Regions from separate parts of the Planococcus dechangensis genome, predicted to be linked through region 2. Evidence: riboswitches for the same ligand, from Rfam matches in the RefSeq annotation. Region 2 holds a riboswitch; the other holds the start of a gene.
What was found. A riboswitch is a leader RNA that binds a small molecule or an ion and turns the genes downstream of it on or off. The one in region 2 is predicted to bind cobalamin.
Positions count from the first base shown of each region.

Region 1: another riboswitch for cobalamin. It lies ahead of ACFO5U_RS15740 (hypothetical protein); the one in region 2 lies ahead of ACFO5U_RS04300 (cobyric acid synthase).

Region 1 covers NZ_JBHSGL010000015.1:297,755-305,293, reverse strand. Annotated here, with positions in the region: gene ACFO5U_RS15755 (hypothetical protein) at 490-960, shown strand; gene ACFO5U_RS15750 (alpha/beta fold hydrolase) at 1,362-2,123, shown strand; gene ACFO5U_RS15745 (ferritin) at 2,187-2,684, opposite strand; cobalamin riboswitch at 3,040-3,219, shown strand; gene ACFO5U_RS15740 (hypothetical protein) at 3,388-3,930, shown strand; gene ACFO5U_RS15735 (ABC transporter substrate-binding protein) at 3,927-4,886, shown strand; gene ACFO5U_RS15730 (biotin/lipoyl-containing protein) at 4,992-5,441, opposite strand; gene ACFO5U_RS15725 (alpha-ketoacid dehydrogenase subunit beta) at 5,456-6,478, opposite strand; gene ACFO5U_RS15720 (thiamine pyrophosphate-dependent dehydrogenase E1 component subunit alpha) at 6,502-7,509, opposite strand.
Region 2 covers NZ_JBHSGL010000005.1:253,284-260,822, reverse strand. Annotated here, with positions in the region: gene ACFO5U_RS04325 (PEP/pyruvate-binding domain-containing protein) at 57-452, opposite strand; gene ACFO5U_RS04320 (transcriptional regulator) at 754-1,272, opposite strand; gene ACFO5U_RS04315 (PLDc N-terminal domain-containing protein) at 1,452-1,703, shown strand; gene ACFO5U_RS04310 (ABC transporter ATP-binding protein) at 1,678-2,568, shown strand; gene ACFO5U_RS04305 (ABC transporter permease) at 2,565-3,332, shown strand; gene ACFO5U_RS04300 (cobyric acid synthase) at 3,527-5,047, opposite strand; cobalamin riboswitch at 5,154-5,339, opposite strand; gene ACFO5U_RS04295 (peptidase MA family metallohydrolase) at 5,592-6,482, opposite strand; gene ACFO5U_RS04290 (HAD-IIB family hydrolase) at 6,872-7,539, opposite strand, start outside.

The sequences.
Region 1 (7,539 bases), on a different contig from region 2:
AATAATTTGATTTTTTCATAGATGGAGTCCACTTCAGTAACAGCAATATGGAGTACACAAATGCATTTCCACACTAAGCGTTCGCAAATGTTCTTTTTAAGAAACACTAACAAAGGGAGAGAAGATGTGCCTTATCGGCTTCTTCTCTCCCTTCTATTTTGTAGCTTCCGATAAGTCGGGATATGTAAACTAATTTTTTTCTTTACTACTCTCTGCTAATTAAGGTTGGATAAGCGTTTTCACGAGGTTGCAAAGAAACATCTTGATAATTTTCCGCATATTTCTAAGTGTTGGTAAGTATTCGTTTTCAATTAAATGAAGTCACAATTAATGAGACGATAATTAAAGGGAATTTAATCCAAATTATTGAAACATATAATAAGCTTAGGTTTTCCGAGTTTACGAAATAATCATAAATATTTTTCATCTAACGGAGCAAGTTGGTCCGATAAAATGCAGTTAGGTACCATAGTTTTAGGAGGTGTAATAATGGAATTTGCAGAACAATGTTCTTTTGAGTTGGAAAAGTTGGGTAGAGGACATGTCTGGTTTAACGATGTTTATTTTCCACTGGAAGAAATAAAAAAGTTACCTGCTATTATTCAGCGACTTAACTATATTGATAATTTGGTGCTTTTCACGTTTCATATTAATGATGAGGGAATGATGGAGGCTTATTGGTATAACCTTTCTATTCAGGTCGTCGATACTGTTCAGGATAAAAATAGCGTCCTTCTAAGTGATACAGGTAGAAATACATTGGAAGAGCTTGGCGATTATTCCATTGAATTATGGAATAACACTTATTATCAAGTTCGAAAAGGTGATATAAAAGGATTTATTGAAAGTATAAATCAGTATGTATCTTTTATGGAAAAAAATGAAGGCTCTCTTAGGGAAGAATACGATCTACCTAATAAAGAAAAACAAGGAATCTATTATCAAGTTTTATTTATCTAACGGATGCTTTAGTTCAAGAAACCACTAAAAACAACTTAAAGGACTTCTATTAATCTTTAGAAGTTTTTAATCATAGTAAAATAAAATTAAACTTTAACAAAGCCATTCGATTAACTATTTAAATCTTGTATGATTTTAATTGTTAATAGTTCTTCAATTACTTATAACCTCCATTGAAAATTGTTGATTTTACAATTGTTTAAAAACCGTTTGTAAAAGTACACTTTTGCGAACACTTTTAAAAAGCTGAAAATGACCGAAAAAAGCGTTCGGAAACGTGTCAATTTAATACAGCTCAAACTAATATTTTCAAAAAATCCAGAAAGGAAAATTATTTATAATTTATTTAGTGGATTGGCTATATCTTTCTACTTGATTGGATTAGGAATAATACGGTACTCATGATGAAAAAAATTCTGAACAAAAAAACCTTGCTCATCTCACTTTTCACACTAGCTTTAGTCGTACTTCTGAGCTTCACTATCTTTTTTATATGGGCTCAAGATACATTTGAAGCGGTAGATGCGGATCAAATAGAGATAGAGGAAGTTATAGAACCCGTAGACGGGTGGTATATGTATAGAGCAGAAAATGCAGAAAAAGGGTTAATCCTCTATCCTGGCGCAAAAGTCGAACCTGAAGCATATGCCTATTTAGCACAAGAATTATCCAAGCAAAACATTACAGTTGCTATCCCTTCAGTCCGATTAAATTTATCAATTTTAGATGTGTCAAAAGCGGATGAAATAATAGAAAGCGACGACAGCATCGAGTGGTATGTTTCGGGCCATTCCATGGGAGGCGCAGCGGCAGCTATGTATGCCGATCAACATTTAGATCGCGTAAACGGGCTCATATTGCTTGGGGCATACGCAGCAAGCAATGACTATTTAAGTGAATCCACCTTACCCGTTTTATCCATCGGCGGTTCAGAGGATGGATTAAGTACGCCTGAAAAAATTAAGGAAAACAGCTCGAACCTCCCAGAAACAACAGAGTTGATTGAAATTCCAGGCGGAAACCACGCTTATTTTGGCGTATATGGTAGTCAGTCCGGCGACAATGAGGCACAGATCACCGTTAGTGAACAACAAGAAATCATTGTCGATTTGATTGTTGATTGGTTAGAAAATGATCACTCCTTAAGTCAGAGTGAGTCATGAAAACTTTACAATCCACATAAAAACACCACACGACAAATCGTGTGCTGTTTGTTTTCCACCCTATTATTCTTCCAATTTCCTTGCAGCAAATTCGTCGTCCATTTTCAGGAAGTACTCGCCGCCTTCTTCAATGCCTTTTATGCGAATGATCATGTCGCGAAACATCTTTTCTTCTTCCATTTGTTCTTCAATGAACCAATCCAAAAATGACAGCGTAGCATGTTCCTGCAGTTCATCCGCCAAGCTTACCAATTTATATATGTTTGCCGTAACTGACTTTTCCTGCGCAAGTGACGCTTCCACAACATCCAAAGCATTTGCATATTCGTTTCTTGGTTCTGTCAACGCCTGGAGTACAGGTTGTTCATCCATTGTCACCAAGTAATGATAGAATTTCATCGCGTGCACATGTTCTTCTCGTGATTGGATTAAATAGAAGTTGGCAAATCCGTGATACCCTTTTCCTGAAAAGTACGACGCCATCGCTGTGTAGGCATGTGCCGCCTGAAGTTCGTTATTGAATTGAGCGTTTAACGCTTCTGTCAAATTTGTTGGTAGCATCTTGAATTCCTCCTCTATTCTATTTAACGTTAGTATAACACGTATGTTGATTAACCCATTTTATAGAAAGCTATGGAAAGTTAATAATGGATCTGCTCCGCTCTCATCCTGCCTTCCACTCCATTACACACAATGGAATCTAAATGTATCATCCTTTTCACAATGAACGATCCCAGCGACGCCGCGCACAAGGGCTAGGCGAAGCACTGAGACGGACGCCCTACCCGGCTCATTGCGAAAGCCATGCCCAAAGCGGCCGGCGCGGTGAACCACCGCATTCCATTATTCAACCAAATAACATTTCCACAATCCCCTCCTAAATCCACATCAAAAGTGCTACACTAAAACTAAGTAAATAATCATGCAGGGAAAAGGTGCTGATTCGTCAGCGTAACAGGGAATCCGGTGAAAATCCGGAGCTGTTTCCGCAACTGTAAGTGCGTATGAAATAAGAGATGCCACTGGGGAGACTCGGGAAGGCCTTAGAGTAAAGCGATGCACAAGCCAGGAGACCTACCTTTTTCTGAACGTATTTTTGCTCTTCGGAAGATAAGAGGATCTACGGCAACTTTTTCCTATGGACAGCTTTGTGCTGGATATTCGCAATCGTGCCACTCTCTTCGTTGAGAGTGGCTTTTTTTGTCTCTTTTTTGAAAGCGATGCGTGCGCTGATATTTACGGACACTATTTTGGAGGTGAAACAATGAAAAAAGACATGCGCTTTTTGTGCTACCCATTCATGCGGGAAAACGCACCGACTGTCGATTTTGAAATTCGCACCGACTCCCTGACGACAAGGATCGGCGAAGCGATATCCGTCACCGACATCCCGGAAGTGATGGAAGACTTGTGCTATTTGCAGCCGATGGTCTATCACTTGAACGGCTCCGTGCGCGGGAAACTCGCCATTACTGAACAAGACCTTGCCGAGCTCAGCGATATGTATGACCGCTACGTAGCTGAAGTGAAAGAGCAAATCGACCAGTTCGTCCTACCCCAAGGAACGCACGCGGCTTGCATTCTTCACGTGTGCCGCAGTGAAGCGAAAAAATCGGTGCGTGCGCTTCATCACGTGATGCTTGAGCGCGCAGTGCCGGAACATTTAATGGACTACGCCAACCTGCTCGCCAATGTCTTTTTTGTGATGGCCGTCTACGTGAACAAGCAGCACGGCGTCGATGAAATACCGTTCGTCAGCAAATCCTATCCAACAAAACGCAAAAAGAAAGAGGAGACTCACACGTGAAAATCAAATCATTTCTCTTACTCAGCATTCCGCTTGCCCTGACACTCGGTGCTTGCCAAGACAACGCCGCCGAAGCACCGGCAACAGAAGAAACAACCGAACAAACATCCACTGAGACTTCAAGCGACGCACCGTATACTGTCATTGACGACCGCGGTGAAGAACTTGAATTCGAACAAGCGCCTGAAACGATCGTGTCGCTTATCCCGAGCAACACTGAGATCGTCTTTGCACTCGATGCCGGAGATCAATTAGTCGGCGTAACTGACTATGACAACTACCCGGAAGCGGCACAGAATATCGAGCGCGTCAGTGATTCCGTGGAATTCAATGCCGAGAAAATCATCCAGCTCGACCCGGATGTCGTTTTAGCTTATTCAACCGGCGAAGCACCGCCTGCACTCGCGCAGCTTGAAGATGCCGATATTCCGGTATTTGTTATCGAATCGGCCACTTCATTTGACGAAGTATACGGCGATATCGAACAAATCGCAGCTGTGCTTGCAAAAGAAGAAAAAGGCGCTGAAGTGATCGAAAGCATCCAAACGCAAATCGAGGATGTCCAAGAACGCCTGGCAGCGGTCGAAGAGCAAAAAGAAGTGTATGTGGAAATCAGCCCATCCCCTGAGATTTACACAACCGGTAAATCGACGTTCCAGCAGGAGATCCTGAACCACGCTCAAGTGACCAATGTCTTCGAGGACCTGGAAGGCTGGCCGAATATCTCTGAAGAAGAAGTCATCACGCGCGATCCGGAAGTCATCTTGACGACCGTGTCTTACGTGGAAGATGCAGTCGGCGATATCGAAGCGCGCGACAGCTGGTCCGATGTGGAAGCGATCGAGAACGGTGAAGTGCATTTCATCGACTCCGACATCACTTCCCGCCCTGGGCCGCGCATTGGTGAAGCGGTGCAGTTAGTTGCGGAAACGGTATATCCGGAATTGATGGAATAATTTTATTCATCCCAAGCATTTTGTCGTTTTATAGAAATGGAATGAATAAATTATTCAAAACAAAAAAAGGCGCTGCCGTCTTACATGGCTGCGCCTTTTTGCTATTCACAATCCCGCTTCGTCGCGGATATCCTGTTCGGTGATGGCCCCACCTTTTCCAGTTCCTTTGACGTCTTCAAGTTTGACGCCAAGCTCTTTCGCCAAATGACGCATCCTCGGCGACACGCGCGTAAAGCTCGCCGCCTGTTGTGAGCTATCGTTTTCTGCTGCTTGTTCAAGATGGACTTGTTCAGGAGTTTCCGATCTTACCGGCGCCTGCTCTTTCGTGTCAATGACTGCAAGTAAAGTGCCCGCTTTGGCGGAATCTCCGCGCTTCACGTGAATTTTCTTCACCGTTCCGCTCGTTTCTGCACGGATTTCCGATACGGCTTTTTCGGTTTGCACTTCACATAGTACCGCGTCTTTATCCACGTAATCGCCTTCGTCGACAAACCATAGGACAATCAAGCTTTCGTCTGTATCTTCCGACAGCCTCGGCAATATTACATCATGCATCGAACCGCCTCCATTCACGCTTCATCCATCATCTGTTTGACCGCCTCGACGATTTTATCCGGTCCTGGCAAGACAAAGTCTTCGAGTACATGGCTATATGGAATCGGCACGTCCGGAATCGCGAGTCGTTTGATCGGCGCTTCAAGTTCGTAGAGCGCTTCTTCCGAAACGATCGCTGCCACTTCTGCGGTCATGCCATACGAGCGGTAATCTTCATCGACGACGACCAGGCGATGCGTTTTCTTCACGGAATTAATAATGGTGTCTTTATCGATCGGTGCCAAGGAACGCAGATCGATGACTTCCGCTTCGATGCCGTCTTGTGCTAATCGCTTGGCCGCTTCCATCGCGAAATGCGTCATCATCTGGATGCCGACGATCGTTACGTCTTTCCCTTCGCGCATGACATTGGCTTTATCAAGCGGTACCGTATACGATTCTTCCGGCACATGGCCGACCGCATAATCGAGCTGGTCCATCCAGCCGAGCCCTTGCAAGGATTTATGGAACATGAAGACGACCGGATTGTCGTCGCGGATCGCGGATGTCATCATGCCTTTTAAATCATACGGCGTGCTCGGTGCGACCACTTTCATCCCTGGCATATGGGCGAACGTCGCATACAAAGTCTGGGAATGCTGCGCGGCGTCGCTATAGCCGCCGCCGACTGCGGTCATGAGCACCATCGGCAAGCGCACATTGCCGCCGGACATATACGGGATCTTCGCCATATGGTTGTAGATCTGGTCCATACAGACCCCGAAGAAATCGACGAACATCAATTCCGCGACCGGCCGCATGCCTTCTGCTGCGGCACCGATCGCCGCTCCGATGAACGCTGTTTCGGAAATCGGCGTATCGAGCACACGCTCCGGGCCGAACTTTTCCATCAAGCCTTGCGTCGAACCGAAAATCCCGCCGTACTTTCCGATATCTTCACCGAGCACAAATACGTTTTTGTCGTTCTCCATCTCCTGGGCAATCGCTTCCGCCATCGCTTTATTGCCAGTCAGCATTCTTTTTTTCGCTGTTTCCATTTCGGACAAGCTCCTCTCTGGATTTAAGATGTAAAGACGTCATCAAGCGCTGCTTCAGGTTTGGGATAATCGCTGTCACGTGCAAACCGGTAGGCTTCATCCACTTCTTGTTTGGCGCGTGTTTCGATTTCTTCCAATTCGGGTTCATTTACTTGTTCGGCGTCCAATAGCTGTTGGCGCAGTTTCATGATCGGGTCGCGTGCACGAAGGCCCGGCACTTCCTCTTTGTCCCGATACAATTCCGGGTCGCCTTGGAAATGGCCGAGGAACCGGTAAGTCTGGATTTCGATGATTGTCGGGCCTTGTCCGTTGCGCGCCCGGTTGACTGCTTCTTCCGACGCTTTATACATCGCAATTGGATCATTGTCTTTTACATAAGCTCCCGCGATGCCGTATGCGGATGCACGCAAGTCGTTCGACTCGACCGATGTCGATGCCGTTTTCGGTACCGAAATGCCGTACGAATTGTCTTCGACGACGATGATGAGCGGCAAATTCCATAGCGCCGCCAAATTGAGCGATTCATGAAACGCACCGGCATTTGCGGCGCCTTCTCCGATGAACGCCACGGCGACCCAGTCTTTCCCTTTCATCTTGCTCGCCATCGCCGCACCGACCGCATGCGGGATGCCGGCTGCGACAATGCCACCACAAGAAAACTTCACTTCCGGATCGAACAAATGCATATGCCCTCCCTTGCCTTTGCCGAGTCCGGATTGCTTGCCGAATATCTCCGCTGTCATCTTCTTCAGATCGACGCCTTTGGCAATCGCGTGATGATGCGGACGGTGTGGCGCGGTTACTGTATCCTCTTTCGTCAAGTGCACCATCATGCCGGCTGCTGCTGGTTCCTGTCCCGTTGCGAGGTGCATCTCACCCGGCACCGGCCCTTCGCCGATATTGAATACCGGCGACTTGCCTTCCGTATAAGCCTCCACCATTTGGTCTTCGTAATAGCGGATCTTGACCATTTGCTCGTACATCCACATCAGCTTGTCGACAGACACTGCAGGTTGCTTTTCTTCGAACATAGTCACTGCTACTCCTCCTTTTTGACTCGA
Region 2 (7,539 bases):
GATCTCCTCCTGACAGCAGCGTTTGTTCCATTGTTAGAACATCCGGTTAGTGGCGCCTAACAATTTGTCCTGACCGCATAACTTAACTGGCTTCCCAGCTTCTCAAAAGAGTCCGCGATGTCCTGAATGATCTCTCCGGGGATCTCTGTGTTTTCGATGGTAGTTCTCAGATTTCCGCTGATCAATCGGATCTTTTCCAAATCCGTCGACTGGAGTTCTGCCAATTGCTCCAGCCATTCATCCATAACCGGATGATCATTAACCATGTGCTTGAATGCATCGGTTGTAATACAAAATACGGAGGGCACCCGAATCCCTGGCGCTTTTTCGAGCTCCGCCAAATTCAAGCTTTTTCCACCCACCAGCAACAAATCGCTTTTCTCCAATTCTTGAAAATCCAGCACGTATTTCCGCAAAAAGATCGTCTCCTTTGCATGGGACTGTCGATCCATCCTTAACTCTTGTCGAATAGTTGTGCAAGCAACTGACACTTGGTGACTGGCTTATCAGCTTGTGCCGCTGTTTATCTATATAGTATTTCGACTTTTTCCTTATTATCCCTTTTCCAATCCACCTCATTCATCATCTCAAGTCACCCATCCGCCCTTCATAGACTAGCCGTTCCGTTCACAGGCACTCATTCTCAAAGTTCAGGTAACCCCGTTTATATAGAGAAAAAGAGAGGAAATGGGCTGTGGGAAGCCATTTCCTCTCTTTTATAGGCAATCAAGATTTATTCGTTAAAGCAGATCATCACGGTATGATGACCACCGAAACCGTACGATCAGTTGCATCTTCTGATTCGCCCACGGCATAGTATTTTTTCATTAATGTGCTCAGCTCAGACTGAAAATCGTCAAACGAATCATCAGTTAAATTCAGCTTCACGAAAGAAAATGTCGATTGATCTTGAGCTTGTTCGCCAACAATGCGTTCATGATAGTTTTTATAATTTTGGATGATGTACATGAAATAGTACGTGATAAATCGGATTCTCTCGCTATAAGTAGCCGACTGCCAATCTTCCTGGCTGACTTTGTACGCTTGTGTATTCAAAGCATATAACTTCTCTTCCACTTTCCCGCTGCGGTTTATGCCGACAATTTTCAGCAAATCATCCTCCAGCATGGCATTCATATGCCTGTACAATGTGGCTTGCGGTACTTCTTTCAGTATTTTATTCAACTGCAGAATCGATAACCCTTCATCGACATCTATTAATTCCAAAGCTATTTTAAATCTGACCTGGTTTTTAAATAAATCAAATTCCATTTGCAATGTCCCCTTTTTGTGTGCGCTTAGTTAGCTATTATATATTCTTTCCGGCGTTTTACCAACTTCCGTCAAATGACTATCCAGCCAAGGGATTTGTACGGAAAATCCCGAACCGAAATAAAGTAGTTGACGTTTCTGTTATCATTATTGATAATGATAACAGAAAGGGTGATAAAATGAATACAGATATTACTGCTTTACTGGAAATCGATTGGGCGCAAATCCTTCCGTTCGTGGTACCCATTGTCATTTTCAACTTATTGCTTATCGGCATCGCGTTATACGACTGGTTTAAGCGGAAAGATCGGATTGCGGCACCGTATGTATGGCTCGCTGCCATCTTATTATTCCAATCATTAGGCCCGATCTTGTATCTGGTCATCGGAAGGAAGGTCATCCGACATGATTACAGTCGAGAAGCTTCATAAAACGATCAAAAAACGAAAAATTTTGAGCGATGTCTCTTTTACGGTTGCACAGGGCGAATGCATTGGCTTGTTGGGGCCAAACGGTGCCGGAAAAACGACACTCATCAAATGCATGACTGGTGTCTTGCAGTATGAACAAGGAGACATCACTTTCCATTCCAAGCCCATTGCGCAGCATAAGCAACACATTGGCTATTTGTCCCAACACACGGACTTCAAGCCGTGGATGAGCTGCGGGGAATCGCTTCGTTTCTTCGGGAAATTGTCGGGCTTGGATGCGGCATTTTTAAATGATGCTATCCCCGCAGTGTTGGAGGAAATCGGGCTGAAGGATAAAGAGGGCTATAAAGTAGAGCAATTATCCGGCGGCATGAAGCAGCGGCTCGGAATCGCCCAGGCCATTTTGCACAAGCCGCTATTGCTGATTTTGGATGAACCGGTCTCGGCTTTGGATCCGATTGGCCGAAACGAAATGAAAAAATTAATCGCCCGATTGAAGAAGCACACGACCATCATCATTTCCACGCATATTTTGGATGATGCCAGTGAATTTTGCGATCGTTACCTCGTCATCAAAGATGGCACGATTATCGGAAATATCGACAGCCACTTACAGCATGCAGACCGCAGGCAAGTTTTGGTGAAGACAGCGGAGATTCCACCAGCATGCTTCACGTGGGCAGATACTGGTGTGGCGCTTATCGAAAGCCTTTCGCCTACCGCATTCCTTTTAACTGGGACTGAACAACTGGATTTGAAAAACCTTGTCAATGACTTAACTGCAAAAGAGCTGGATATCATGTCCATCGAGTTTTATGAAAAAGGAATCGAGGAAGTTTTCCTGGAGATGGTGTCGGACACATGACAAACTTTACTACATTAATGCGCACAGAATTATTGGAAGCCTCGAAAGAATTTAAGTTCATCTGGTTAACGCTATTATTCGTCATCCTCGGCGTTACCCAACCATTGATCAATAAATACATGGACGTCATCCTCGAAAATCTTGGCGGTGCAGAGGGGATTACCATCGATCCGAACCGGGCAGTACCGAACGCAGCTGAAGTTCTCCTGTCCACTGTTTCCGGCCAGTTCAATCAAATCGGACTCATCATTTTAATCATCAGTTTCATGGGGCTGATCGCATCCGATCGCAACAGCGGCATGCAGGACTTTATTTTGACGCGCCCCGTCTCACTGCGCTCCTACCTTTTATCCAAGCTGGCAAGCCATTGGTTGATCAGCATGTTCTGCATATCCATCGGCGCAACGGTTTCTTATGGGTACACGGTATTTTTATTCGGCTCTTACTCTTTGACAAATTTCATGCTATTCTTGATTTTTTACAGCCTTTGGATTTTATATGTTGTGAGCTTAACTATTCTAATCAGCACCTACCTTAAGAGCCCCATCCTGATAGCCATCACGACAATTTTGGTGTCTATTTTCTTTATCGTCATATCAGGGTTTAACCATCTCATCATTCAGTTGTCACCAGGAGGCATTTTATATTTGGCTCAAAGCAGATTACTGTCGATACAGGACTTGAATTACTTCAGTATTTTAACGTGCCTAGTTTTTATCGTGTGTAATATGTTATTGGCCAACCTGAATATAAAAAAATCGTAAGACGGATGGGTCAATTCATCCACTGCCTAGATCATTAGAAAACTTGCGAATCTTCAACTTGAATTGTGGGATACAGTGTGGAGTTCATTTTGTCGATCACGCAAATGCAAAAGCCGAACTTCAATAAGAAGTTCGGCTTGTTGTTCTTTATAATCCGCTGTTTTCCAGCGGTATTGAAAAAACACATTATCATCTTACACTTTGCTTTCGTGGACCGCGTCAGCCGCCAAGCCGAGTAGTTGGTAAACCGCTGCGATGTTCATATGGCTGCGAACTTGCTCCGCTAGAAAATCATATGCTTCTTCCCTTCGCTGGGCATCGGGTTTCACATTGTCTTCCAACAGGTCCAATCCTTTTTTGACACGCAATTCATTGACCAGTTCACGTGTGAATTTCCGGTTATGAAAAATGCCGTGAAGATAGGTACCGATCACTTCTCCATCTGGACTTACTGCCCCGTCCATCCGGCCGTCCGATAGCTGCATAAATGGGATAGCTTCCCCGTAGATGGTCGATCTTCCCAAATGGATTTCGTAGCCTGTCAGCACCTGTCCGTCTTTTACTTGCTTGCCGGTCATTAAAACCGTTTTCTTATCCCCGACAAACACCGTGTCGACCGGCAGTAATGAAAGGCCCCTTGCCACTCCACCTTCCCCGTCGACTGCCTCATTATCTACGAGTGATTCCCCAAGCAATTGAAAGCCTCCGCAAACACCGAAAATCTTTGTTCCGTGCTCGCGCAGCTTTTGAATCGCACCATCGAACCCGGTTTCCATGAGCCATGCAGCATCAGCCAATGTGTTTTTGGTTCCGGGAATGATCAGAAGGTCTGGTGTACCGAGTTCTTCGACTTTTCCAACCAGACGAACGCCAGTTTCCGGTTCATCAAAAAACGGGTCTATATCTGTAAAATTCGAGATTCGAGGGAGCCGGATGACGGCTATGTCTATTGCAAACTCTCCTGGCTTCGGTTTTTTAAACCGCAACGATGATAGTGCGAGAGAATCTTCTGCATCGATTTGGACATCGAGATAAGGCAAGACCCCAAGCACCGGAATGCCTGTTTCTTTCTCCAGCCAGTCAATGCCATCATCGAGCAGCTCGCGCATGCCGCGGAATTTGTTGATGACAATTCCTTTTACACGTATTCTTTCTGATTCATCGAGCAACGCAAGGGTTCCGACGATAGAAGCGAAAGCACCGCCCTTGTCGATATCCACAACTAAAATGACGGCGGCATCTGCCAAGTGGGCCATTCGCATATTGGCAATGTCTTTATCCTTCAAGTTGATTTCTGCGGGACTTCCGGCACCTTCGAGCACCAGTACGTCAAAATCTTGCTGCAGCCTGCGCATCGACTGCTCGACCGCCGGCATCACTTGCTGCAAGAAGTCGTCGCGATAGGTTTTTGCATTCATGTCCATAAAGTGCCGGCCATGGACGATGACTTCTGACACCATGTCCTGCTTTGGCTTGAGCAAAATCGGATTCATGTCAAAAGTCGCCGGAATACGGGCTGCTTCTGCTTGAACGCCCTGCGCCCTGCCGATTTCGCCTGCTGCTTCTGTCACAAAAGAATTCAGCGCCATGTTCTGGGATTTAAACGGAGCTACCCGAAATCCATCGTCTGAAAAAATTCGGCATAGCGCTGTACAAATCAAGCTTTTCCCCACGTCAGAAGCTGTTCCTTGAACCATAATGGAAACTGCTGGCATACTTTTCCCTCCACTCGTCAAAATAGAAAAATCCCCCACGAGCCGCGAGGAATTGAGGAAAAACAGCACAAAAAAAGGCGTGCTTCCAGCTTGTCCTCGCAAGCGAATGGGCATCCACACAAAGGCAGGTTTTCTGGCTCGTGATCATCGCATTCTGAACCTTCCTGAAGCATCGCTTCAGCGGCTTTTTGCAGATGGCTCTCACTTACAGTGGCGGGACCGCACCGGAATTCAACCGGTTTCCCTTTTAACTTATGTTCAAGACATAAGCACCTTTATGAATTGGATCGAACTCTATTTTCTTTTCATTATATACACAGTCGTTCTTTCCTCACCAGCATAACTTTTTTCATCTTTTAGACCAACTCCACACGTTAGTCACTCCTGAAAAAATTATACCGTCTTTCAAAAATAATGATTAAATAACGGTATAATAACTTAGAAACTGATAAATTTTATCTAGACTATCGATAAACCTTCTTCCGATAATCCTGCAATATGTAAACCAAACAGATTAGAAATTCCTTAAAATATTTAATTTGCTTCATTCTATATAAAATTTTAAGTACACTTTATCTAATTCGTTAATTGTTAACCCCGTTATTTCTTTAAAACTTTTCTCGAAGTCTTTGGTTTTATTTGCCGAATTCATTATTTTGTTGATAATCTCTTCCCCGTATTCCTCTATTAAGTATTCAATTGCATAATAACTCTGTGCATAATTGTTGGTTGACTCTATGTACCTCGCTTCAGCCCATTGTTCATAGGTTGTTAAGTGAGCAAAAGGAATACTTTCAGATTCAGGCAAAGGTGCTCCTTGATCTTCGGCTTCAATATATTCAGCAACACCTTCTTGAAACCAAAGCGGGTAAATATTTAAATCTTTAGCCTTTTGAGCAAAAGCGTAGTGAGTATATTCGTGAAGAATGACTCCCTGAAACATGTATAAAGGGTAATTCTCTCTTTTTAATATAAGGTCCTTATCAAGATAATGTATGGCTAACAGCTTATCCTCTGCTGAATAAAATCCAGCACCACCTTCTACCCCAGACAACTTCGACATCTCTTCGCTATCTTGGAATACAAGAAAGTCAATCGGTTCTTGATATGTTTTGCCGAACAATGCTTCGGTTTTCACGAAAGCTAAGTCTAACGTTTCTTTTGTTATTGGCAGAAGTTCAGAGAAATCCTTTTCATGATAAATTGAAACGTGTTTATAATCTTCTTGTAAGTAAGAATCTTTGATCTGGTTTTTTAGTTTTCCTTCAGGACTTCGAGTTACTATCGCTGCCATTGCTTCGATGTATGTAAGGTTTATATCTGGTTGTTCTTCTGCTATGACTTTGTAAAGAAAAAAGCTCCCACCTAAAACTAGAAGGAAAGAAAAGAAAACAAATATTGTTAAACTAAGAAATACAATTTTAATTTTTTTCACAGGCTACTCCTTCGAATGGAATTAGTTTAAATGTACTTCTATCAATTTAATTATAGTATACATTAAAGTAAATAAATGGGTTTTCCTAAATAAAGTTCTTCCTACTCACATTTTTTTATTTCTAGATATTTCAAGAAAATTAAAGCGCCATGATTAAGTAATCATTGATAACTTTTAATATTTAACGAAGTAAATCTTTCTTATCGATAATCATAGAAGTGTTCGTGAAATTACACTTACACAAACGAAAAAGAGAAGATACTCGGGACCAGTACCTTCTCTTTTCGCTATTATGGACTTCCGATAAGGGGTCATATGTAAACTGGCAATCTATAGATATTTTTTCTAATTGAGCTGTGTTTGAAAGTTTAATTAATTTTTTACTTAAACTAATTAACGTCAATCTGTTGCGTAAGATACTTTTCACTCATAGACAAAATCATTTTTGCCACTTGATCCTCTGTGATTTGTTTGGTCGCATGTTCTTTGGCAACCGGATGATTACCAATGCATATGCTTTCTTTGGCAGCTTCAAACATGCAGATGTCATTTGAGTCATTACCAAAGGCAATAAACTCATTTTCTTTGACTCCCAGTTGCTGTAGCCCAGCCCATTTATCAATGCCTTCAGGACTCAAATCAAGTATTCCTTCATTTTGGTGCAGATGCAGGTTCAGAGGAAGGGCTTCCAAGCTTTTCTGTATCTCGTCATTGCTTGTGAAAAGAACCATTTTCACTACATTTTCCAGCAAATCAATCGGCACGTTTTTTGCACTCTTCAACGGATCGATGTTTTGATAGATCGGATGGGTCTGTTCTCCGGTATAGCTGTAATCCCAGCTGCTATCAATCAAATACGTTAGCTGGTGCGTATCAATAATATGGAAAAGTTGCTTGCAAGTACTCTTGTCAAAACTGTTTACTTCGATTGAGCCATCCGCATTTCGAAAAGCCCCGTTTCCACCGACCATTCTTAACCGGTAATATTTTTCCGGCAGCACAGGCAATAAGTCACGTATCGGTCTCGCAGATGAAAAGATGATTTCGTGTCCCATTG